DNA from 2 places in the Desulfohalobium retbaense DSM 5692 genome. Region 2 is predicted to be linked to the other one. Evidence: predicted binding sites of a transcription regulator. Region 2 holds the regulator's gene; the other holds the start of a gene.

Region 1 (12,112 bases), 1.3 Mb from region 2:
GCACCTGCCCCCAGATCGGGATGCGCACGAGTTCTGCGGCCTGCTCGCAGATCGCGGAGGGCAACCCACTGCTCTCCGGGCCGAGGACGATATAATCTTCTGTGCGAAACGCAACAGTATGGTAAGCGGCTCCCTGGCGGGCGCTCGAAGCCACCAGACGGGCCCCTGATGGCAGAGAATCGCAAAACGAAGGCCAGTCCGGCCAGACCGTAAGGTCCAGGTGTGGCCAATAGTCGAGGCCGGCCCGCTTCAAATACCGGTCCTCCAGGCGAAACCCGAGGGGCTCGATAAGATGCAAGGGCGTTGTGGTCGCGGCACAAAGACGCCCGATATTGCCAGTATTGGGAGGGATTTCAGGTTCAAAAAGAACAATCTGCATGAGGGGGTCCCAAGGGATTCACGGAATGGAAGGGTCTGCACCGGACGCTGCGAACGATTCTGCCATCCCCAAGAGAGGGTACGGCCATTGCCATACCGGCTGCATGGCTCCGGGTGTCGGCATAAAAAAGACCCTGCCGGAGCAGGGCCTGGGAAGAACAGGATGGTGGGCGGTACTGGATTTGAACCAGTGACTTCCACCGTGTGAAGATGGCACTCTGACCAACTGAGTTAACCGCCCAATGGAAAGGCTTTATAGCCAAAACAGCTTTGGCTGACAACCACTTTTTTGACACAGACATGAACCGGTTCTGGAGTTTTGCTCCCGGCCTGCAAGCTGCCTTCAGCGCCCCAAGAGCCGTTGCTTCCTGCCAACACCCTGACCGGCAAACACCCTGCAAAACCCTAAAACTACGCCCACGCTCTTTTTGCAGGCCAGGGGCAAAATTTCAGAACTGGAGTTCCGAAATTCACACATTCGAATCCCCCCGTGCGGGCCCCCTCTTTTGGCCGGGGCCTGGACGCGAGGCCGCTTTTGCAGTAGAGGCGTCTGCATGCATGAAATGTCAATCGCACAAAGTCTGGTGGAAATCCTGCAGGATGAGATGACCAAACACGGCGTCAGCCGCCTCAAGCGGGTCAAGGTCAAACACGGCCGCCTCGCCGCTGTGGTCCCCGAAGCGCTGGACATGGCCTTTCAGGCCCTGACAGTGGAGACGGATATGGCCGGGGCAACGTTGGAGTTAGAGGAGGTGCCAGTACAGGTGCGCTGCAGCGCCTGCGGCGCCGAATTCGCGCCCGAAGAGGCATCCACGCTCTACCTCCCCTGTCCCCAATGCGAGGAACCGTTTGGTCACGAGATCCTGAGCGGCAAAGAATTGTACATTGATGAGTTGGAGGCGGAATAAATGCAGATTCCCGTGGTACGCGATATCCTGGAACAAAACGACCAAGTGGCGGAAGAACTCAAATCGCTGTTTGCCGAAAAAAATATCCTGGTCTTGAACCTGATGAGTTCGCCGGGGGCAGGGAAAACGACCCTGCTGGAACACACCCTCCACGCCTTGAAGGAGGAATTCGGCATCGGGGTCATTGAGGGCGACCTCCAGACCTCGAACGACGCCGAGCGCGTCGCGGCCACTGGGGCCCAGACCATCCAGATCAACACCGACGGCGGCTGCCATCTGAGCAGCAACATGGTCAAAAAGGCCGTGGAGCAATTGGATCTGGACCGGCTGGACATCCTGTTCATCGAAAACGTCGGCAACCTTGTCTGCCCGGCTGAATTCAACCTCGGCGAGGATCTCAAGGTCACCTTGCTCAGTGTCACCGAGGGCGACGACAAGCCCGAAAAATACCCCTACATGTTCGCTCTGTCCAAGGTCGTGCTCCTGAATAAGGTCGATCTTCTGCCCTACGTCGATTTCAGCCTGGAACGCGCTGAGCACTTCGCCCGGGCGGTCAACAAGGAGACCCAGGTCTTCTCCCTTTCCTGCCGCGAGGGCGACGGGCTCGACGAGTGGTACGAATGGCTCCGCGGCGCGGCCAAAGACAAGCGCACCCACTCCTGATTCCAGGGGCTACCGGCGAGACCACGTTGCGGTGTCATCAAAGACCGTGTTCCGGATTTGAACGGCCTGTGGGGTGCGGTGGATTACGCCAGTCAGCCAGGACAGCGTCCGACTGATTGACCACCGCCCCGCGGACCGCGATACGCCATTTTTTCCAGGCCGAGGCGAAACTTCGGAACCGGGTCGCCCGAGGCCAGCATTTGAATTCTCTTGGACGCAAATTGGAAGAACACCATGGCGTTTCCCGACAATTTGCCCTGCGAGGCCATCCTGGACAGCATTGCCGACGGGGTGTTCACCGTGGACCTCGAATGGACGATCACCTCGTTCAACCGGGCCGCCACTCAGATTACCGGCATCGCCCGCCAGGATGCCGTGGGGCAAAAATGCTGGGAGGTCTTGCGGTCTTCGCTGTGTGACGGCTCTTGTGCCCTGGAGACCTGCCTGCGGGATGCCACCTCCATCAGCAACAAATCCATTTTTATTATCCGCCCCGACGGGAGCAAAGTGCCCATCTCCATCAGCGCGGCCCCATTGCACAACCACCAGGGCGAATGCATCGGCGGCGTGGAGACCTTTCGGGACCTGAGCGCCATCCAGGTCATGCGCCAGGAGATGGAGCAACGCTACACCTTTGAAGACATCGTCGGCAAAAGCGAAGCCCTGTCCAAGATCTTCCGCATCTTGCCGCAGGTGGCCCAGAGTCCGTCCTCGGTTCTGCTGACCGGCGAATCGGGCACAGGCAAGGAATTGTTTGCCCGCGCCCTGCACAACCTCAGCCCGCGCCGACAGGGCCCTCTGGTTGTAGTCAACTGCGGCGCCCTTCCCGAGCACCTCCTGGAATCCGAACTTTTCGGCTACAAGGCCGGTGCGTTCACCGACGCCAAAAAAGACAAACCCGGCCGATTCCAACTCGCCGATGGCGGGACCCTGTTTTTGGACGAGATCGGCGATCTGCCTCTGGCCCTGCAGGTCAAACTGTTGCGGGTGTTGCAGGAAAAACAGGTCGAACCCCTCGGCGCTGTGGCTCCGGTGCCTACGGACGTGCGGATCATCGCCGCCACCAACCGGGACCTGGAACACCTTGTTCGCGAAGGCCGGTTCCGCGAGGACCTCTTCTACCGTCTCAATGTCGCCCAACTCCGACTGCCCCCACTGCGCGAGCGGCAGGAAGACATCCCCTTGTTGGCCAACCATTTCATACGGCGCTTCAACCTCCTGCAAGGTAAAGAGGTCCAGGGCATTTCCGAGGACGCTCTGGCCACCCTTATACGTCACGATTTTCCCGGCAACATCAGGGAGTTGGAAAACATCCTCGAATACAGTTTCATCCTGTGCTCTTCAGGATTCATCCAACTCGAGCATTTGCCGGAAAAATTCCATCCTCAGGAGGCAAGTTCCCCGAACACCAATGCCCCCATGACCATGGAAGAGGTCAAGGTCCAAGCCGCCCGGCAGGCCCTGGCCCGCAACCAGGGCAAAAAAATGGCCGCCTGCCGCGAACTCGATATCAGCAAGGATACCCTGCGCCGCCTTTTGCGCCAGGGGTAAACAAAAAATTCGCCCTCCATACACCCAAAAGACAAATAATTCGCCCATCCTAGCCCACCGAACCACTCCTTCTTTTCTCTAATTGCCTGACAAAAATAGAAAAACAAAATCGGCACGGACATTGCTATAAGTAACTCACAGAGCGCAAATCGACCCGTTCTGAAGAGTACTGCCAATGAAAATTTGTCTGGCCATATACCAATCACGCCTCGCGGCGTTGTTCGACAACGCCACCGGGTTGCAGGTCTACACTTGTGAGTCAGACAACACTATTTGCCCCGCAGGTGATATCTCCCTCCCATTTGGCGACCCTACGCTCCGGGTTTCAGCCCTATCTTCCTGCGGGGCAAATATTCTCCTTTGCGGCGCCATAAGCGGTTGCACCACGCGCATGATCCAGGAACACGGCATCAATGTCTTCGGCTGGCTCCGCGGAGACATCTCCACTGTGCTTGAGGCTTGGCGCGAAGACAGGCTGGAAACGCTTTTGATGCCGGGATGCCGCGGATTTCGCTGCTGCCGCCGCTTCCGCGGGCCGCATACGACGCAATAACGGGTAAGGAGGATTCCCCCATGAAAATTGCTATCACCGCCCAAGGCCAGGATCTCAATGCCCCGCTTGATCCCCGCTTCGGACGAACCGGCGGGTTCATCATCTACAATACCGATTCCGGTGAGTTTTCCTACATGGACAACCAGCAGAACCTGGCTGCCACTCAGGGAGCAGGAATTCAAACCGCGCAAAACGTCGCCGACACCGGGGCTCAGGCGGTCTTGACCGGCCATGTCGGCCCCAAGGCCTACACCGCTCTGCAGCGTGGCGGGATCGACATCTATCTGCTGCAAAGCGGTACCGTGCAGGAAGCGATCACCGCCTTTGAAAACGGCGAACTGACCGCCGCAGCCGGTGCCGACAAACCAGGCCACTGGTAATACATCGGTTTTCCACAGGATCTCAGACAACAACAAGCGGCCCCTTTGCGATTCACGCACACCGGACCGCACTGACGACCCTTCAATTGAAGGAGGTGCTCCTATGCCAGGACTCAATGGAACAGGCCCGTTTGGCGAAGGCCCCATGACTGGACGTGGTGCCGGACGGTGTTCCGGTGCCGTTCAAAACCAGGGATTTGGTTTCGGCCGTGGCCTTGGCCGCGGTTTTGGCCGCGGCTTCGGTAGGGGATTCGGGCGCGGATTCTGTCGCTGGGGTGTCAATGCCGCTCCAGGTGTTCCGGCCCAGCCCATGACCGCGCAGGACGAAGAACAGGCCCTGAACACACAGCTCTCCTGGCTCCAACGCCAGGTGCAAGCCCTTCAGGACCGTCTCGCCCAACTCCAGGGCGACACAAAATAAGTCCCCACGGACACGCGGCCTCTTGAAAATGACGCTCCTTTGATCAGCAAGGGAGCGTTCATTTCCGTGTGGCCCGCACAGTCCCCAACCTTCCCGCCACACACAGCAGGGTGCAAACGCGGGTGCTTGGAACAGGAGGGATGTCCTATGGCGCATCCACGTTCATGTCCCCAAACAATGGCCAACCAAGGCCACCAAGACAGCTTTTCCCGGTCTGTCCCTGAAGCTGGGGGCGCGTGTTTTTGTCCATGTTGCGGCGAGCGCTTCCCTCGCAAAAGGGGGACACCTTGTGTGGACTCCCATTGTCCCGTGTGCGGCGGCCCCATGACCAGTTGCAAATCCTGACTGAGGGATCCCGCAGTCCGGGCAGCAATCCCCGGGGCCGTCACAGAATACCTGCGAGACCGCAACTCCCCCTTGAATGCGCTCGTATTGCCCAGGAACGCACCCAGGATACGCAGCATTTTAAACGGGTTGCTGCTTTATACCCAAGAGGAACGTTCAACGGGCTCGAGCCCCATTTTGAGTTGTATCCAACGCGCCAGACTCGGCCCCACCCAGGCAGATGCAGGCAGTGAAATCCGGCACACTGGGGGCGCTGACCTTCACGGCCACGCCCGGCTGCGGTCTGGCAAGGAGAAGCATATATGCGTATCGCCATTGCCAGCGGCAAGGGAGGCACGGGGAAAACAACCGTGACCACCAACCTCGCCGCATATGTATCCCAAAACACCCATGGAGTGTCGCTTGTCGACTGCGACGTCGAAGAGCCCAACGCCCAATTTTTTCTCGATGCCCACTGGGAATACGAGGAAGCACAACATGTCCCTGTTCCCGCCATTGACCAGGAAACCTGCCTTGGAAGCGAGTGCCGGCAATGTGTCGAGGCCTGTCGCTTCAAGGCCCTGATCTGGATGGTCGATGAAGTCATGGTCTTTCCGGAACTCTGCCACAGTTGCGGCCTGTGCGAGACCATCTGCCCCGTCGGGGCTGTCGGCCAGAGCCATCGCACCATTGGCGACGTCAGACAGGGCAGCGGTCACGGCGTAACGCTGACCGGCGGTCTGATGCGCGTCGGCGAAGCCATGGCGCCTCCCTTGATCCAGCGGGTTAAAGCCAAGGCCCCGGAAACGGCCGAGGTGACCATATACGACTGCCCGCCCGGCACATCCTGTCCGGTTATCGAAGCCCTGGACGGGGCCGACTACACCGTGCTGGTCACCGAACCCACGCCGTTTGGTCTCTATGACCTCCAATTGGCGGTCGGCCTGCTGCGCAAACTGGGCAAACCGTTCGGGGTCGTGCTCAACCGTGACGGCATGGGCGATGACCGGGTCTTGGACTACCTTGAGGCCGAAGGGATTGATCTTCTGGCCCGCCTGCCCCACAGCACCGAGGCGGCCGCAGCATACTCCAGGGGCGAACTCCTCGTTGAGGCGCTGCCTGAAATGCAACAAGCCTACGCGGATCTGTGGTCAGGGATTGTGGAACACATGGCGGCGGAAAAGGAAACGGTATGAAGGAACTCGTTATCATCAGCGGCAAAGGCGGGACCGGAAAAACAAGTATTGTTGCCGGCCTTGCGGCGGTCGGCCCCAAAATGGTGCTCGCCGATTGCGACGTGGACGCGGCGGATCTGCACCTCATCCTGGATCCCGCCGTGGAGCAGACCCACGATTTTTATAGCGGCGAACTCCCGGCCATCGATCCGCAAAAGTGCACTGAATGCGGGGTTTGCGCCTCCTCCTGCCGCTTCGGCGCTATTTCCGAGGACATCGAAATCCGCCTCGAACAGTGCGAAGGATGCGCCCTGTGCAGTTATGTCTGCCCTGAAACGGCCATTTCCATGCACCCCCGACTCTGCGGGCAATGGTTCGTTTCCGGGACACGCTTCGGTCCGCTGGTCCACGCCAGCCTGGGCATCGGGGAGGAAAATTCCGGCAAACTGGTGACCACGGTCCGTCAAAACGCTCACACCGTAGCCGAAGAACGCGGCTATGAATGGGTGGTGGCCGACGGGTCCCCGGGAATCGGCTGCCCGGTCATCGCCTCCTTGACGAACGCTTCGGCGGTCTTACTTGTAGCCGAACCCACAGTCTCGGCCATCCACGACCTCAAGCGAGTCAGCGAACTCACCCGCCATTTCCAGTTGCCGACCATGGCCGTGATCAACAAGACCGACGTCAATCAGGAACTCGTCCAGGAAATCCGAGAATTCTGCCGCGCCCATCGTATTCCAGTCGTCGGCGCCCTGCCCTACGACCCCCGGGTGACCAAAGCCCAGATCCAGGGCCAGAGCGTCAGCGAATACGATCCGCAGGGCCTGGGCGAATTGATGCGCGGTATATGGAACCAGATCGAAACCCATATCTAAAAGAGGAGACCCCCTATGGCCGAACACGGATGCTCCAGCTGTTCCTCCGGCGGCTCTGGCTGCCAGGGCGGCAAAAACGAACAGGAAGATCAAAAGCTCCAGAACTGCCTCTCCCGGATCAAGAACAAGTTTGTAGTCTTGTCGGGCAAGGGTGGGGTGGGCAAAAGCACGGTCGCTGTCAATCTGGCGGCTTCCCTGGCCATGGCCGGACAAAAGGTCGGCCTCCTGGACGTCGATGTCCACGGACCGAGTGTGCCGCGCCTGCTGAGCCTTGGGCAGAGCAAACCCCATCTCGACAACCAATGCATCGAACCCATCCAATGGGATAAAAACCTCTGGGTCATGTCCCTGGGGTTTATGCTCCCCAATGCCAATGAGGCCGTCATCTGGCGCGGTCCGGTCAAAATGGGGCTCATCAAGCAATTTCTTGAAGACGTCGCCTGGGGCGATCTCGATTACTTGATTGTCGATTGCCCTCCCGGAACCGGAGACGAGCCCCTTTCGACCCTCCAGCTTTTGGGGCAGGACGCCGAGGCCGTCATTGTCACCACGCCGCAAGGTGTGGCCGTGGACGACGTCCGCCGCTCGGTCACCTTCTGCCAGCAACTCGGCAACCCGGTATTCGGCATTGTCGAGAACATGAGCGGTTTTGTCTGCCCCAGTTGCAAAGAGACCGTGGATATCTTCACTTCCGGTGGCGGCGAAGAACTTGCCTCGGAAATGCACGCCCGCTTTTTGGGCCGCATTCCCCTGGACCCGGAAATCGTCCGCGCCGGCGATGAAGGATATGTCTTTGTCAAAACCCACCACGAAAGTCCGGCGGCTCAGGCTGTGGGCAGTATCGTCAAGCCGATGCTCGCCAAACAGGAACTGCTGCAGGAAAAGCCCGCCGGACAGACCGCGCCGGCTCCGGAAGCAGACGGTGAAATGCTCATCGCCGTTCCGGTCGCTCAGGGCCAGCTCTGCATGCACTTCGGCCATTGCGAACAATTCGCCCTGGTCCGTGTAGACACCGCCAACAAGACCGTGCTCGGCACTGAGATGCACACCCCGCCGCCGCACGAACCGGGAGTGTTGCCCAAATGGCTTGCCGACCAGCAGGCCAACCTGGTCATTGCCGGGGGCATGGGCTCACGGGCGCAATCCCTGTTCACCCAGCACGGCGTCAAAGTCATCACCGGCGCTCAACCCGGTGCGGCAGAAGAGGTGGTCGGCTCCTATCTGGCTGGCACGCTACAAACAGGACAAAACATCTGCGATCACTAGCATATTTGTGATCCGGGCCCCTGCGCTCGGAGGCATGAACACAGGGCCGCTCTTTCCTCTCCTCCCTCTCATGTGTCACGCCATCCTCACAACGTCGAAGCCCCCGCCAGATTGGCGGGGGCTTCGACGTTGATATGACCTTGGAGCGTGAACCACGCTCGAGCCCTGTCTATTGTGCGGCGTCTTCCACACCCTGAAGAATCCGTTCCCCAAATCCCTGGCAGCCAACAGTCTTCGCGCCGCTGATCTGCGAGGCCAGATCCACGGTCACCTCCTTGGTCGCCAGCGCGGCTTCAACCCCGGCACGCACCAGCCCAGCCGCCTCATGCCATCCAATGTGGTCCAGCAACAGCGCCCCGGACAGGATCAGGCTTCCGGGATTGGCCTTGTCCTGGCCGGCGATGGTCGGGGCCGTGCCGTGGGTCGGCTCGAAAAAGCCGAGTTGGTCGCTCATATTCACGCCCGGCGCCAATCCCAGACCGCCGACCTGCGCTGCCAGCGCATCGGAGAGATAGTCGCCATTGAGATTCGTCGTGGCGATGACATCGTATTTTTCCGGAGAAATCAGGACCTCCTGGAACATGGCGTCGGCAATGCGGTCCTTGACCACCAGTTTGCCGCCAGCGTCCTGGCTTTCGGTCACCGTCTGCGTTCCGAATTCCTCTTCGGCCAATTCGTAGCCCCAGCCACGAAAGGCGCCTTCGGTGTATTTCATGATATTGCCCTTGTGCACCAGGGTCACGCTCTCGCGCCGCTGGTCGAGAGCGAATTGCAGGGCCTTGCGCACCAGCCGCTTGCTGCCTTTTTCGGTCATCGGCTTGATGCCGATCCCGGCCAGGTCATCGATCCGAGCCCCGAGTTCCTCGCGCAAAAAGGCCGCCAGCTTCCGGGCCTCTTTACTTCCAGCCGGCCATTCGATACCGGCATAGACATCCTCGGTATTTTCCCGGAAAACGACCATATCCACCTTCTCCGGGGCCTTGAGCGGCGACTCGATCCCCTGGAAATACTGCACCGGCCGAATGCAGGCATAGAGTTCCAGGGTCTGGCGCAAAGTCACATTGAGACTGCGAAAGCCGGTTCCCACCGGAGTCGCCAAGGGCCCTTTCATGGCCAGATCCGCCCCCTGCAGCGCAGCAAGGGTCGCCTCCGGGAGATAGTTCCCGGTTTCGGCGTAGGCCTTTTCTCCAGCCAGCAACTCTTCCCAGACCAGCCGGCGCGATTCCCCGTACGCGGCTCGGATTGCCCCGTCCAATACCGGGCGCGCCGCACGCCAGACTTCAGCCCCGATGCCGTCGCCCTCAATCCAATAGACTTGACGTTCGTCCATTATCTCTCCTTGTCATGTGTTCCTGGGTCCTCCAGGAGTTCAAAATCCCCGATTGACGTGTTCTTGCGCACATTGTCCCAATAAAAAATCCGGCCATTCATGGTAATATAGACGCCGTGGCCCATGACCTGCACGGTGCTGAAGGCGCACCCCAGATTGAACAGGGCGTCGGAGCGTCCAAAGGTGTAAGGGATCATCGCCCCGACCAGGGCAATGGTCTTCTCCAGTGCATTGCCGCCCAAAAGACGGGCGGTCTCAACCATCGTATCTGTCCCGTGGGTGATGATGATCCGCTCTTCGGGAGCATCAACGCACCGCTGGAGCACTGTCTGCCGGTTCTCCTCGGTCATCTCCAGGCTGTCGACGAGCATGAGCTGTTCCACGCGAACAGGCACCCGGCACCGGGCCTGCTCCAGGATATCCTGCAAATGGGTCTTGCCCAAAACGAGCTGACCGGCTAATTTATTGTAATCCTTATCGATGGTCCCGCCGGTAATCAAAATACGGATCGGCTTTTCCGGGTGCTGCGCCATGGAGCCCTCGTGGGTTTGTGCTGCTCTGGTTGCCGCTGTCTACTAGCCGCGACAACCATGCCAGGTCAAGGCGGCGCGCTTGACCCGTGGCAGATCTCAAACTAAGACGAAGCCTGCTTCAGCAAGCAGACGCCGGTTGTCGGCGCCGGTTCTTGTGGCTCACGCGGACTCCCCATGACCTTGAAAGCACGCCTCCTCTCCACTCTATTCATCAGTTTCGGCCTGATGGCGATCCTGCTCACGCTGATCTCCCACTGGGTCATTCTCAGTGATTTTGATCAGCTTGAGGTCAAGACCATGCGTGCCCATATGGAGCGTCTGGACCGTGCGATGGATAAGTCCTTGCAAAAAATCGACCAGACAGCCCAGGCCTGGTCTCAATGGCGAGCCGCGGCCAATTTTGTCACTGACCGCAATGACAAACAAGTCTTTGCCTCCCTGCTGAACAAGCAGACCATGCAGACCCTGCATCTGAACCTGCTCATGCTGAGAGACGCCTCCGGCGATATCCTCTTTGAACGCTACTACGACTACACCGAGCGCAAATGGATCGAACCCATTTCAGGCACCCGGGGGCACCTGTTCCATCTTGCCAGAGAAGGCTCTCCAGAGGTCAAAAAAGGGATCTACGCGCTGCCCAAGGGGCCCTTGCTGGTCAGCGCCAGGACCATCTCCTCGGCCGGGGAGCCGGTGGGGACCCTGGTCATGGGGCGCATCTTTTCCCAGCAGGAGGCCAAAAGCATGGCCTCGCTCACAAATCTGGACATTGCGGCCTACGATCTCAAGCACCCGCCCCTGCCTCGCGACGTCAGCTCCGCCTTGTACCACCTGAGCCTCAAATCCCCCCGGCACATCAAAGCCACGGACAATGGCCAATTGCACGGCTATATGCTGGTCAAAGACCTTTTTGATTTTCCGGCTATCTTGTTCAAGGTGAGCCTGGAACGCTCCATCCACGCCCAGGGAATCCGGGCCGTAGCCATGCTCATGGCTTTTTTCGTGGCTGTCTTTGCCCTGTTCGCCTTTGCCAATCGGTTTGTGTTCCTGCGCTACCTGATCCGCCCCTTTCGGTTGTTGCGCGCTGATCTGGACAAGATCGAGGACCTCAGCGACCTCTCCAGGCGGGTCTCCATCCCCCAGGAACCCGAATTCCAGGCTGCGTCCCGGGCCATCAACCGGACCCTGGCCAGTCTCGAGGCCAACCGCAAGGAACTCACCGAGGCCCATGAACGCTACAGCGCTGTGGTCAACCAGAGTTCCGAGGCGATTTACATGTACGACGCCCGGACCAAAAAAGTCCTTTTCGGCAATCCGGCCATGGCCAATCTGCTTGGCTACCGGAGTGAGGAATTGCTCCAGTGCACCGTTTACGACCTGGTTGAGGCTTCCAAAACGGATATCGACGCCACGATCCAGAATATCCTCTTTGGCACCCCTTTCGTGGGCGAGCGCTCCTACCGAACCAAGTCCGGTCATCTGGTGCCCATGGAAATAACGGCCTCCCTGGTCCATTACCAGGGCCGGCGGGTGGTCAGTGTTGTCGGTCGCGACATCAGCGAGCGCAAAAAATCCGAAGAACGCATCCGGTATCTCGCCTACCACGATCAGCTCACGGGACTGCCCAACCGGACCCTGTTTCTGGACCGACTGGAGCAGTCCCTGAAGGAGGCCCGGCGCAACAGGGACAAGCTGGGACTCTTTTTCCTGGATCTTAACGATTTCAAACACATCAACGATTGCCACGGGCACAAGGTC
Region 2 (12,112 bases):
TGACGTAATCCCGTGACGATGTCCAGATACCGCTGCCGCGTATACCGCCGGCGCATGGCCTTGAGAATGCGGTCCGATCCGGATTGCAGGGGCAGATGCAGATGCGGGCTCAATTCCGGCAAACGTCCGAAGGCGGCAATGACTTCAGGCGCGATATCCTTGGGGTGCGAGGTCGTGAAACGGACCTGCTCGATGCCGGGAATGGCGCAGACCTGTTCCAGCAGCGCGGCAAAGGACGTGCCGTCGCCATTTGCATCCTGCCCATAACTATTGACGTTTTGTCCCAGAAGCGTGATCTCCCTGGCCCCGCGCCGGGCCAGTTCTCGGCACTCCTGGAGGACGGCCGCACTGCTGCGGGATTTCTGCCGCCCCCGGGTATACGGCACGATGCAATAGGCGCAGTAATTGTCGCAACCCTGCATGATATTCACAAACGCCTGGGCGGGCACTTCGGCCTCGGGCCAGAGTTGCTCGCGTTCGGGGTAGTGCTCTTCAAAATCCAGCAACGAAAGCCGGAGCTGGGGATCGCTGCGCAACCGGTCGACCGCCTGGGGCACCATAGCGATGCCGTCGGTGCCAAAGACCAGCCGCACATGGGGAAACCGTTTCCAGAAACGGGTCCCCACCTGCTGGGCCACACACCCGCCGACCGCGACAAAGACATTGGGATTGCGCTGCCAATAGCCCTGCAGGCGTCCCAACAAACTGTAGACCTTTTGTTCCGGCTTTTCCCGGACACTGCAGGTATTGACGACAAAGACCTCGGCCGATTCTTCATCAGCCGGTTCCCCGCCCAGATCGACCAGGGCCCGGTGGAGCCAGTCCGAATCACAGACATTCATCTGGCAACCGTGGGTAATTATATGAAATCGCATGAATTGTGCTCAGTTGTATGCAAATGCCCCTGGGGCGTTGATAGCAGTTAGCAGGACAGGCCCCGTGTCAGTACCATACAGGGCTGGCTGCACGCAGTGCCGTGGTGTTTTGCCGGGCGGCCTATGCGTCCTGGAGGGTCAATCGTTCACGCAGGTCAGGGCCAGACGCCACGGTTCAAGAAAGCGGAGCACCTCGTCCCGGGCCTCCTCCAGGGTCAGGTCGTCGTTTTCGACCACACATTCGGCCAGCGGATTGGTCTCAAAAGGGACATCCACGCCAACGACCTGGCCAAGTCCCTCGAATTGCTGGCCAGTTTTCTGACGCGTCAACGCTTTGCGATACAGGTCAGCCATGACCAGTCCCCCTTCACGCTGACTTTCGCGCGCAATGGCCGTTTCCAGCCGGCACTGGATGTGGACTTCGGCAAAATAGTCCACCAGGGAACGTCCGTACTCCCGCATGGCCAACTCCGGCGCCGTGCCGTCCATGATGACGTTGAGTCCCGAGGCGGCCACGGAAGCCGCTTCCTCGGCAAACAGGGTGTAGGCCCGGTGCCGCTCTTCAGCAGTGTACCGGGGGGAGGGGAAATAGATCTTGCGCTGGCGGTCCATTTGCAATAAGCGCACCGGCACACCGCGTTCCTGGAGGTCGTCCTTCACTGCGGCAGCGACAGAGCTCTTTCCTGATCCGGGCAGTCCGACAAACCAGACCACCCACCCGGGTGGAGGACATGCTTGCGTCTCAAAGGTGTTCATACGGCATCACAAAAAAAATTCTCTTCTGAATCGGTGAAAAGCCCCACCAAAGCCGCTTTGGAGATCATCCCCACGGATTGGCAGACCTCGTTGCCCCAGCTGGTAGCGTCGCCCAACGCACACGGCTGCCTTGGCGGCTCTGCCGAACATTCCTGAGTCCAGGATATGGCATATGCACCGGCTGGTGCAAAGACACAATCAAGACACAAAGCGCCCAGGCAGTTTCCTACTCCAACACCAGCCGCCCTTCAACCCGTGCGCCACCGTGCCTCGGCACCGCTTGTACCGCCTTACCCTTGGCGAGAGCGCATATACGCATCCACGGCTTCCTGGAGAGTCCGGGCCGCGAGATGGGCGCAATGCTCCTTGTCCTCGGGCAATCCGCCGAGATATTCCAGGATCTCCCCGGCCTGAAGCGACGCCGCCTCCTCCAGGGATTTGCCGCAGGCCAGTTCACAGGCCACACACCCACTGACGATACTCGGTCCACACCCGTCGGTCCAGAAGCGCGCCTCGTGGATCCGGCCCTCCCGGACCAAAATTTCGATCTGGATCGAATCCCCGCACTCGCCGGTCAGATCGCCTACCCCGTCGGGCTGGGAAAAAGTGCCGACATGGATCGGATTACGCCACAAGGCATACGCCGTATCGCCGAGGTACGTCTGCGCGTCCTGATCCGCCTCATCCTGGATGTCCGCCAGAATAGAATCCAATGTATCCATAGTATTGTCCCGTTGAACAGGCCGTTGAGAATCTCCCAATGGCTGCGGTAGAAGATTTTTTTTTTCAACAGTCGGTTTGCTGCGTCTGAAGCTTGTCTGACTCCGGTTCCGTCCCTCGCTTCCCATTGTTCAGGATTTGCCAGGAAAGTCAAAAACCAGGGGACGAACCGCCGCATAGAAAAAGCCCGACCGGGCGGACCCAGCCGGGCTGACACAGCACACTCTGCGAAGCCGAGAAACCTTAGCTGGCGAAGGCCTTTTCGAAATTCGGCACAACCTGCTTTTTACGGCTCATGACACCGTCAAGCCAGGCTTTGCCGTCGACGGGCTTCACACCGAAAGCCTTTTCGACAACGGACGCATCGTCGGAGACGATGAGCATCTCGGAGCCTTCCTTCATGATGTCGGTCAACAAGAGGAACACGGAATGGTTGCTGTCTTCGTCCTTCAGGGCCTGGATATCCTTGGCCAGGTCGCCCTTCACGCTGTCGAGCAGGGACAGATCCACGACTTCCAACTGGCCGATGCCGACCTTGTTGCCATTCATGTCGAAATTCTTGTAGTCGCGCTTGACCAATTCGCGCACCGGGGTCCCTTCGATGGCCGATTTGACCTTGAACATTTCCATGCCCAATTCAGTCAGATCGCCCAGACCGGCAACCTTGGCCAAGGCTTCAGCGGCCTGCTTATCCGCGTCAGTGCAGGTGGCAGACTTGAAGATAACGGTGTCGCTCAAAATGGCGCAAGTCATGATCCCGGCGATATTTTTGGGGATTTCCACGCCATAAAAATCATACATGGCTTTGAGCACGGTGCAGGTGCAGCCCACGGGCCAGGTCCAGACTTCCACGGGGTTCGGCGTGGTTACGTCGCCGATCTTGTGGTGGTCGACGATGCCCAGCAGTTCACCCTTGTCCAGATTGTCCAGGCTCTGGGACAGATCAGAGTGGTCAACCAGGAAGACCTGTTTGTCCGTGGCGTCGGCCACCGCTTCCGGGGCGTCGACACCAAACTTGTCCAAAACGAACTTCGATTCAGGGCTGAGCTCGCCCTGGACGCCCGGCACGGTCTCCAGACCAAGCTTGCTCTTCAGATCGGCCAAGGCAATCGCGGCGCAGACCGAATCGGTGTCCGGGCTCTTGTGTCCTACAACATAAACCGGCATAGTAACCTCCTAAGATGTTATTTTCCCAGTATCTTCCCAAGGCATTTGCCCCAAGCAGCGAAACTTTGTGCCAAATAGCACAAAAGAAATCGGCTGCCAAGTGAAAGATGGGCCGTTTTGTCGCCAGCGGCAATTCGAAACCCCCACCCCTATTTGAGCAAACGTGGGATATGCCGGGGTTTCCGGCCCTGAGGCGCCCAGACAACGCTCGCCGGGCTGTGTTCAAAATTTCTCAACCGCAATCCGTGCGCATGCCTGGTCCAGGCCGGTTCGGGAATATCCCAGCGGTTGAATTCCCTTCCAGCCTGACGTTGCCCCACACTGGACTCCGAGGGCAGCACCAAAACCTGGTCACGAAGGAAAGCTCTCAGGTATCAGGAGACGGTCAAGAGACACTGGGCCAAGGGATACCTGTGCTCCCTTTTCATTTTCTGGTTCCTGTCTGGAAACGGAGCGCATTCGCGGCGTTGGCATCCCCGGCCAAGCAGCAGCCAGAGTGGCAACGAGGACAGGGCAACTCAGAAGGTCTGCCCAGGGAATATGACGGCTGGAAGAAACAGAGCGCCGATGGTCATGAGCGCCAGGCCCACACCCCAGAGCGAATAGGCGGTCTTGGTCCGCAGGGCCGCCACAGCCCCAAGCAAGGCCACCCCCCAGACATGAGCCCATTGGAGTTCGAACGGCGCCACCGGCCACCAGGCCCGCAGCCGGGCGATGCCGAGGACAGAGCTCTGGGTGATCAAAAAGAAAAAGAACCCATTGAGCAGGACCAGCTGTATCGCGGAACGCAGCACGAACCGTTCGGGAGCGAACAGTCCGCTTTCTTGGCGCACGCTCTGCAGCAACTGATTGTAATGGGTATTTTGCATGCCCCGGTGCCAGTTCTCGATCCGGGCACCGCATCGTGCCGCGAGCAGGGCGATGATCAGGACCGGCAGAAGGTCCCAAGGACGATACAGGCCCAGGCAATGCGCAGTGGTCAGGGAATAGACAACGGCCAGTTGACCGTGCGGGGGGATATAGGTCCCGGCGGGAAAGAGATCGAGCCAGAAGAGTTCACAAAAAACACCGATGCCTGCGGCCAGTTCCCATTGGCCGGTGACCAGGCCCCACAACAGAGCAAACGACAGCGGCCGGTCCAAAAACCCGATATTGACCACAAAGCGGGCCAATGAAATCAGGCCAAAAAAAAACTCATGGCCAAAACGAACGAGACGCAGGAAGTTACCATAATTCCTTGACCTGTACCGGGGTGTTCGGAACACACCGAAAATCGAGTTCCACGCCTTTGACCGAAAAACTGCGCAGGCAGGCGATGTCTTCCCGGCTCAACGCGGCGTGGTCGCAGACTTGCCGCCGGCCCGGACCGTAATGGATATTGCCGATATTGAGGTGATCGAAGCTGAAACCGAGTTCGAAGGCGCGCCAGGCGTCAGCGCAGGTAGCAAAGAGAAAAAGAACGTTCGCGGCATTGCCAAGCCGGTACTGGCCGTTGATGAGTTGGGGAATGGCATCGACGGTCAGGAAAAAATGGCGGATCCCTGCGGGAATGGCCAGCCCGATAATTTCCTGGCGCAGGTCGTCATGGGCCAGATCATCGTTGACCACGACCAGGGCCTTGGCCCGGGTGTAGGGCAGCCAATTCTCGATAACTTGCCCGTGCACGAGGCGGTTGTCGATCCGAACCCAATACATCATCTCATCCATTGGACACCTTGCGTCGCAAGACTTCCCCGGCCACCAGGATGCCTTGGCGGCCGGCGGACTTCACTTCCACGGCCAGCTCCTGCAGCTCCATTTCCCGGTTCCCCAGCAGCTTGAGCAGCAAGGGAAGATTCACCCCGGTGATGACTTCATAGTCACCGGCGCCGAGCAGGGACATGGCCAGATTGCTCGGTGTACCTCCGAACATGTCGGTCAAAATAAGCACCCCGCTACCGACATCCACTTCTTCGACAGCCTGTTTCAGGGCCTGCATGGATTCATCCATGTCCGTGGAACTGTCCAGGCTGATCGTAATACACATCTCCTGGGGTCCCAGAATATTTTCGGCCGCTTTGAGCAGCTTTTCACCCAGATCAAGGTGGGTGACGACAATCACACCAACCATATGCTTCCTCATCTCTGTGACCGTTTTTTTCGTCAGGCACACAGCATCCTGATCCTGCCTGGTTCCCTTCAGCCCAGTTCCCAGTGCCGGTGCTCCACGGAAACTTCGTATTGGTTTTTGCCCAGCGCTTTGGCCAGGGCCTCGGTCACGGCCACCGAACGGTGCCGCCCTCCGGTACACCCCAGAGCCAGGGTCAGCCGGTATCGGCCTTCGGCCGCATACAATGGCAGAAGATAGTCCAGAAAATCGATGAACCGCTCGATAAACCCTGCCCCCGGATCGCTGTCCAATACATAGGCGGCCACCGGCCCGTCCTTGCCGGTCAGCGGGCGCAGATCCGGCTCGAAATAGGGATTGGGCAAAAAGCGGAGATCAAAAACCAGATCAGCATCCGAGGGGACACCGTATTTGAAGCCGAACGAGGTCAGATAGACCCGCAGACCGTGGGTGGTCTCCTCCAGAAACTGCCACTTGTCCTGAAGATGGCGGCGCAGGTCGTGCACCGAAAACTCTGAGGTATCCACTACCAGATCCGCCCGGTCGCGCAACGGCTCGAGCAGGGCCCGTTCGTGCTCCAAAGCCTGCTCGAGCCCCATGTCTCGGGATTCGAGCGGATGGGGGCGTCGGGTCGTGGCGTAACGCCGGATAAGAACCTCTGGTCGGGCCTCGAAAAAAATGAGCTGCGGGGTCACACCTTCGGCTTCCAGGGTACGTTTGAGCTGTTCCCATTCGGCGGCAAAGTCGCTCTGGCGGACATCGATTCCAACCGCCAATCCCCTGTACCCTCTCGGATTTTCATTACAAAAAAAGCGGACCATCCGTTCGACCATCCGCACCGGCAGGCCGTCGACGCAGAAGAAACGCAGGTCCTCAAAGACATTGAGGCCGGTACTTTTGCCGGCTCCGGCCAGCCCGGCCAGCAAAACAAGGGGAATTTGGCGACAGGGAGACATACACGCTTCGCTCAGTGTTGCAATTCAAGGCCCTCAAAACAGGAGCAACGCCCCATGGTCCCGGAGGCAATACGCCTGACCGGGACCTCGAATGGATCGCTCAGATCAAAGTCCAGCAGCCTAAGTCGCCTGCAACAATTGCCACAAGCCCTCTTTGCCCTCAGCCTGCATGAAGCTCTGCCGAAAGACCTCGTCCTTGAGCGTCCTGGAAATAGTGGCCAGGATGCGCAGATGCATCCCGGCCACGTGTTCAGGCGCCATGACAAGAAAGAAGATGTGGCACGGTTTCTGGTCCAGAGCGTCGAACTCCACGCCCGGCAGGCTGCGCCCGACCACCACGGAGACCTCGTCCAGAACGTCCAGTTTGCCGTGGGGGATGGCAATGCCGTCGCCGATGCCGGTGCTGCCAAGTCCTTCCCGCTCCAGGAGCACCGCTTTGGCGCTCTCCAGATCCAGTTGCGGCCATTTATGCCCCAGAGGGGTGACCAATTCCTCCAACACCCCGGCCTTATCACGGGCCGTCAGGTCAGGGAGAATCAGCTCCCCCTCAAGGAACTCGTTGAGTTGCATTAATACATCCCCGGATCAATCAGTCCAAAATCGCCGTTGCGCCGCTTGTAGATCACATTCACGCTGTCATTCTCGGCATTGTAGAAGACCAGGAATTCGTATTCCAGCGTTTCCAGTTGCATGGCCGCTTCGTCGACGGTCATTGGCTTGGGTTCGTAATGATCGGTCTTGACGATGTTCCGAACCTGCTCGCCGCTTTCCGAGGCCACATACGAAAAGACATCCATGCGCACCGGCTTGGTGTCTTCCATGCGGTGCTTTTTCTTGGCCTTGTCGCGGATTTTCCGCAATTGCGCCTCGACCTTGTCCAGGGCCATGTCGATGGTCGAGTACATATCTTCGCTTTCTTCGAAGGCCGACAGCTTGTTTCCGTCAGCATTGACAACAACTTCGGCCATTTGGCGAATCTTTTCAACTTCGAGGTTGACCTGGATGTCGGCCGATTCGGTGTCGTGGATATATTTATTCAATTTATCAAAACGCTTCTCTGCATAATCCCGGAGGTGATCAGACGGCTCGAAACTTTTGAAATTGAATCTGATCTGCATAGGCGCTCCTTTGTTTTGGATGCCGAGGGCACCGCTTGTGCAAATTCAATCCCCACCTGAGCTGGGAGGAGTTATACCATTCGTTTTCGCTTAGAGGAAGAGGCGATTCCCAGCGCTGTCCGGTACTTGGCCACCGTTCGCCGCGCGATATTGATCTGGAGCTCTTTTTTCAATTCGGAGACGATCTTCTCATCGCTCAAGGGCTTACGGGGATTTTCCTCGCTGACCATCTTTTTGATCGCCGCCTTGACGCTCTCCGAACCGACTTGGCCACCGCCGTCAAGGCCGAGGCCGCTGTTGAAGAAAAACTTGAGTTCAAAAAGACCAAACGGCGTGGCCGCGTATTTGTTTGTCGTCACCCGGCTGACCGTGGATTCGTGCATCTCGATATCTTCGGCCACATCCTTGAGAATGAGCGGCTTGAGCTTGGAAACCCCGTCTTCGAAAAATTCCCGCTGAAACTTGAGGATGCTCTCCATGACCCGGTACAGGGTGAGCTGCCGCTGATAGAGACTTTTCATCAACCAGACCGCCGAGCGCATCTTATCCTGGAAGTACTCCTTTTCCTGCCCGCCGCGTCCTTTGAAGGCCTCCATATAGTACTGACTGATCTGCAGGTTGGGAAGCCCTTCTTCATTGAGCTGGATGACGAACTCGTCTTCATCCTTATAGACGTAGACGTCTGGGCTGATATACGGGCTCGTGGCACCGCCGAAACTGCTGCCGGGCATGGGGTCCAATTCCCGGATGAGCTGGATATAGGTTTCCAGGTCCTCCTGGGTGATCCGGAACTTGCGCAACAGGGGCTTGAAGCGGTGGCGTTCGATATCTTCGAGATGGTCGCGCACCAGGGAGAGCAAAATGGGGTCTTCTTCCCCAGCGGTCTCGAGTTGGACCAGCAGGCACTCGCTGGCGGAGCGGGCGGCCACCCCTACGGGATCAAAACGCTGGACAAATCCGACGACTTCGTCAATCGCTTCAGGCGTTGCCCCAGTGCTGGCGGCCAATTCATCGGTACTGGCCAACAGATAGCCCGTGGGACCGAGATTGCCGATCACGGCCTCGCCGATCTCTTTGTGTTCCTGGCTGAGTTCTGTGAGATGGAGTTGCCACAGGAGGTGGCTCTCCAGGGTATGGTCAGCGGAAAAGCGGGTTTCGTAGGAAGGCAGTTCTTCAGGAATCTCCGCGTCGCGACTGGCCCCGGAAGAGGTGGAGAACACTCCGAGATAGTCTTCCCAGTCGGCGTTACGCGCCAGATCCTTTTCCCCCATGTCCATCGGGGTGTGTTCCTCCCCTTTGGACTCGGTCTCAGGGGCATTGTCTGGCGCGGACTCGTCTTCTTGGAGTTCGAGGATGGGATTCTCCATCAGCTCCTGCTCCACACGTTCTTGCAGCTCCACGCGTGACAATTGCAGGAGTTTGATGGCCTGTTGCAGCTGGGGGGTCATGACCAGCTGCTGGGAAAGTTTCAATTGTTGCCGAAGTTCTAAGCCCATAGGAGATATCTGTCTCTCTCGAGGAAACGTAGGGAATCACTGGTGTTCATGAGCGGATGTCGTTCGTCGGTTGACATGGGGCTGTCTCGTTGTGTGCAGGCTGTCGAGGATCGCAGCAATTGCTCTGATGTCCCCCGTGGCGGAATCGCACGCCTAGTTCCCTCCATCTCCGTCAATTCCAGATGTGCCACAGAAGCCGCGGAGATGCAATTGCACGCGAACTTTCTGGCTGGGCGGGCAGTGGGCGGCGAAGAACGGCCGGAGAATTCGGCAGGGGCGTCATGACAGGCGGGTTGGCCCACATTTGGTGGTTTCCCAGGCCGGTAACGTCCCGACTTGCCCGGTGGCAAGGACACAGCACCAAAGCGCCGCAGGACAACTATAATTCAAATTTTTCGCCGAGATAGACCTGCCTCGCCTTGGCATCGGCAACAATGGTCTCCGGAGTGCCGTCAAGGATGATCTGGCCTTCGTAGACCAGATAGGCCCGGTCACAGATTCGCAGCGTCTCCCGGACATTGTGATCGGAAATCAAGACCCCGATCCCCCGGTTCTTGAGACCGGCCACAATCTGCTGGATATCGTCGACAGCCAGGGGATCGATGCCGGCAAAGGGCTCGTCCAGGAGCATGAATGTCGGCTTGCGGATCAGCGCCCGGGCGATCTCCAGGCGGCGGCGCTCGCCGCCGGAAAGGTGCATCGCCTTCTGATCGGCGAGTTTGGCGATCCCGAGTTCCTGGAGCAGACGATCAGCTTCGTCGCGGGCCTCCTTGCGGCTGGAACAGCTGTATTCCAGAATGATTTCCAGATTCTGCCGCACCGTGAGCTTCCGGAACACAGAGGATTCCTGGGGCAAATAACTCACGCCGTGCCGGGCTCGATCGTGCAGGGGCCATTGGGTCGTTTCCCGGCCGTTGACAAAAACCTGCCCCTGGGTGGGCTTAATGATCCCGACCAGCATATAGAAGGTCGTGGTCTTGCCGGCCCCGTTGGGCCCGAGCAGACCGACGACCTCGCCCTGATCCAGACGCAGGGAGATATCCCGCACGACCTGGCGCTGCCCGAACCGCTTGCAAAGGTCACGGGCCTCAATTTCCGCTGTCTGCATCGCCGAAGCCTTCCTCAGGGGAATAGAACAGGGCCTCGACACGCCCGGAGTCGCCGCCGATGACTTCGCTCCTGTTCTCCTTGAGATACATCTTGATCACACTGCCGCTGATGCTGTTTTCTCCCTGTTCCAGGCGCGGCGATCCTTCGAGACGCAGCATCCCCTCGTCGGGATAGAACCAGGCCGTGTCGCAATAGCCGGTCCGGTTGCCCTCCTGCAGCCGGACATCGCCCTCGGCCACGAGGTGGTCGATGCTCTGGTCACCGCCCATGCCCATGCCGCCTTCAGCGGTGTCTGCCGCCCCGGCCTTGAGAAACACGGTCAAGGTCTCGGACCACAACTCAAAAGTATCCCGAATCGCATGCACAGACCCCTTGAAACGGACCTGTTTGTCGGCGTGGGCGTAGCGCATGGTATCCGAGGTGATTTTGATGGGCGCGGTTTGCTCGCCCTGCTGGGCTCCCAGGGGAGAGGCCATGCTCAGCACCGCCGCCAGCATACCAAGGAACAATAGTCGTCTTCTCATGATTCTCCATCCTCGTCAGGAGCTTGAACGCGGGAGTGCAGTTCCGCCTGGACCCCGCCGTCAACGACAACGGTTTCCGCTTCCAGAAGGATCTGGGCCGACTTCCCGGTCACATGGAGCCCCGGCCAGTCGAAAACCACATCCTCCTCCAGGTCCAGGCGATCCTCCTGGCGGACGAACACGGCCTTCTGCGCCCGGACTGTGCCGTTTTGGTATTCGGCCTGGACATCAGGCCACATGGTCGCCTGGCCGTTATCCTGGTTGTAGCGGCCCCGGGAGGCCCGCACGACGGCCCGGCCGTCCTGCATCGGCAACGTCAGCACCGGCTGCTCCAGGTCCACCATCCCCTGGTCCCGGTCATACGTGGCGTTGGCGGCCCGCAGATCCCATTCCTGCCGGCCCTGTTCTCCGCCCTGAAGATGCACCGAGCGCATGGCCATGTCCACGGGCAGGCTCGGGCCAGTGGTCTCGGACGGCTGGTTCTGCCAGTATGTCCAGCCGAGCCAGCCGCCGGCCGCCATGCCCATCAGGATGATGGCCGCGGCCACTGCTTTCAGCCGGCCCACTGCCGCCACAACGCCTCCCAGCGCCCTTGGGCCGTGAGGAGAAAACGAATCGCCTCACGCACCGCGCCCTGCCCTCCAGGAACGCTGCTGACCCAATCGGCCAGGGCAATGATTTCGGGCTGGGCATTGGCCACAGCCATCTTCAGCCCCACCCGGTTCATGACCGCGGCGTCGACCCAGTCGTCGCCGAGAAAAGCCACATTGGCCCACTGCCAGCCGCGCCGCTCAAGGATGTCTTCGACAAAGGGGACCTTGTTGGTTCGCCCAAAGGAATATTCAGTGATTCCAAGTTCCCGGACCCGAGTGTGCACGGCTCCGGCGTCCAAGCCAGTGGCGACGGCGATCTCCAGTTCAGCCGCCTGGGCGAGCTTGATCCCCAGGCCGTCCTGGACATGGAACCGCTTCCCGATGGTTCCGTCCTGGGAGTAATAGAGGCCGCCGTCGGTAAGCACGCCATCGACATCAAGGACCAGCATCCGAATCTGTTCAGCCCGTGTCCTAGTTTCCATGCACAGCCTCCCGTACCGCCAGGAGGCGGCGGAGTTCTCCGGCCAGCGCGTCAAGGGCCAAACTGTTCGGCCCGTCGCACAGGGCGTGGTCCGGGTCGGGATGGACTTCGAGAAAAATACCGTTGCAGCCGGCCGCCACGGCAGCCCGGGCCAAGGTCCCGACAAATTGCCGCTGCCCGCCGGAACGCGTTCCCTGTCCGCCGGGCAA

Evidence for each region. Region 2 encodes sigma-54, which starts transcription at its own class of promoters, with help from an activator protein. Its sites were predicted from a motif close to CTGGCACGGNNNNTGCTT; they were not measured.
Region 1: DRET_RS02210 (NifB/NifX family molybdenum-iron cluster-binding protein) is a predicted target of sigma-54. The motif match lies at 3,610-3,627, and genes of this name have one in related genera.

Annotation. Positions count from the first base shown of each region.
Region 1 is NC_013223.1:539,315-551,426, reverse strand. It holds gene DRET_RS02235 (tRNA (cytidine(34)-2'-O)-methyltransferase) at 1-379, opposite strand, end outside; tRNA gene DRET_RS02230 (tRNA-Val) at 543-619, opposite strand; gene DRET_RS02225 (hydrogenase maturation nickel metallochaperone HypA/HybF) at 933-1,286, shown strand; gene hypB (hydrogenase nickel incorporation protein HypB) at 1,287-1,949, shown strand; gene DRET_RS02215 (sigma-54 interaction domain-containing protein) at 2,184-3,500, shown strand; gene DRET_RS02210 (NifB/NifX family molybdenum-iron cluster-binding protein) at 3,676-4,053, shown strand; gene DRET_RS02205 (NifB/NifX family molybdenum-iron cluster-binding protein) at 4,074-4,433, shown strand; gene DRET_RS02200 (DUF5320 domain-containing protein) at 4,537-4,854, shown strand; gene DRET_RS02195 (nucleotide-binding protein) at 5,502-6,374, shown strand; gene DRET_RS02190 (nucleotide-binding protein) at 6,371-7,228, shown strand; gene DRET_RS02185 (iron-sulfur cluster carrier protein MrpORP) at 7,244-8,494, shown strand; gene icd (NADP-dependent isocitrate dehydrogenase) at 8,664-9,824, opposite strand; gene DRET_RS02175 (asparaginase domain-containing protein) at 9,824-10,357, opposite strand; gene DRET_RS12825 (sensor domain-containing diguanylate cyclase) at 10,532-12,112, shown strand, end outside.
Region 2 is NC_013223.1:1,840,919-1,853,030, forward strand. It holds gene miaB (tRNA (N6-isopentenyl adenosine(37)-C2)-methylthiotransferase MiaB) at 1-875, opposite strand, end outside; gene DRET_RS07915 (adenylyl-sulfate kinase) at 1,014-1,631, opposite strand; gene DRET_RS07920 (iron-sulfur cluster assembly scaffold protein) at 1,922-2,353, opposite strand; gene DRET_RS07925 (manganese-dependent inorganic pyrophosphatase) at 2,595-3,518, opposite strand; gene DRET_RS07930 (hypothetical protein) at 4,037-4,783, opposite strand; gene DRET_RS07935 (PTS sugar transporter subunit IIB) at 4,743-5,225, opposite strand; gene DRET_RS07940 (PTS sugar transporter subunit IIA) at 5,218-5,628, opposite strand; gene rapZ (RNase adapter RapZ) at 5,697-6,581, opposite strand; gene DRET_RS07950 (PTS sugar transporter subunit IIA) at 6,702-7,151, opposite strand; gene hpf (ribosome hibernation-promoting factor, HPF/YfiA family) at 7,151-7,699, opposite strand; gene rpoN (RNA polymerase factor sigma-54) at 7,771-9,195, opposite strand; gene lptB (LPS export ABC transporter ATP-binding protein) at 9,575-10,303, opposite strand; gene DRET_RS07970 (LptA/OstA family protein) at 10,284-10,829, opposite strand; gene lptC (LPS export ABC transporter periplasmic protein LptC) at 10,826-11,404, opposite strand; gene DRET_RS07980 (KdsC family phosphatase) at 11,383-11,904, opposite strand; gene kdsA (3-deoxy-8-phosphooctulonate synthase) at 11,894-12,112, opposite strand, start outside.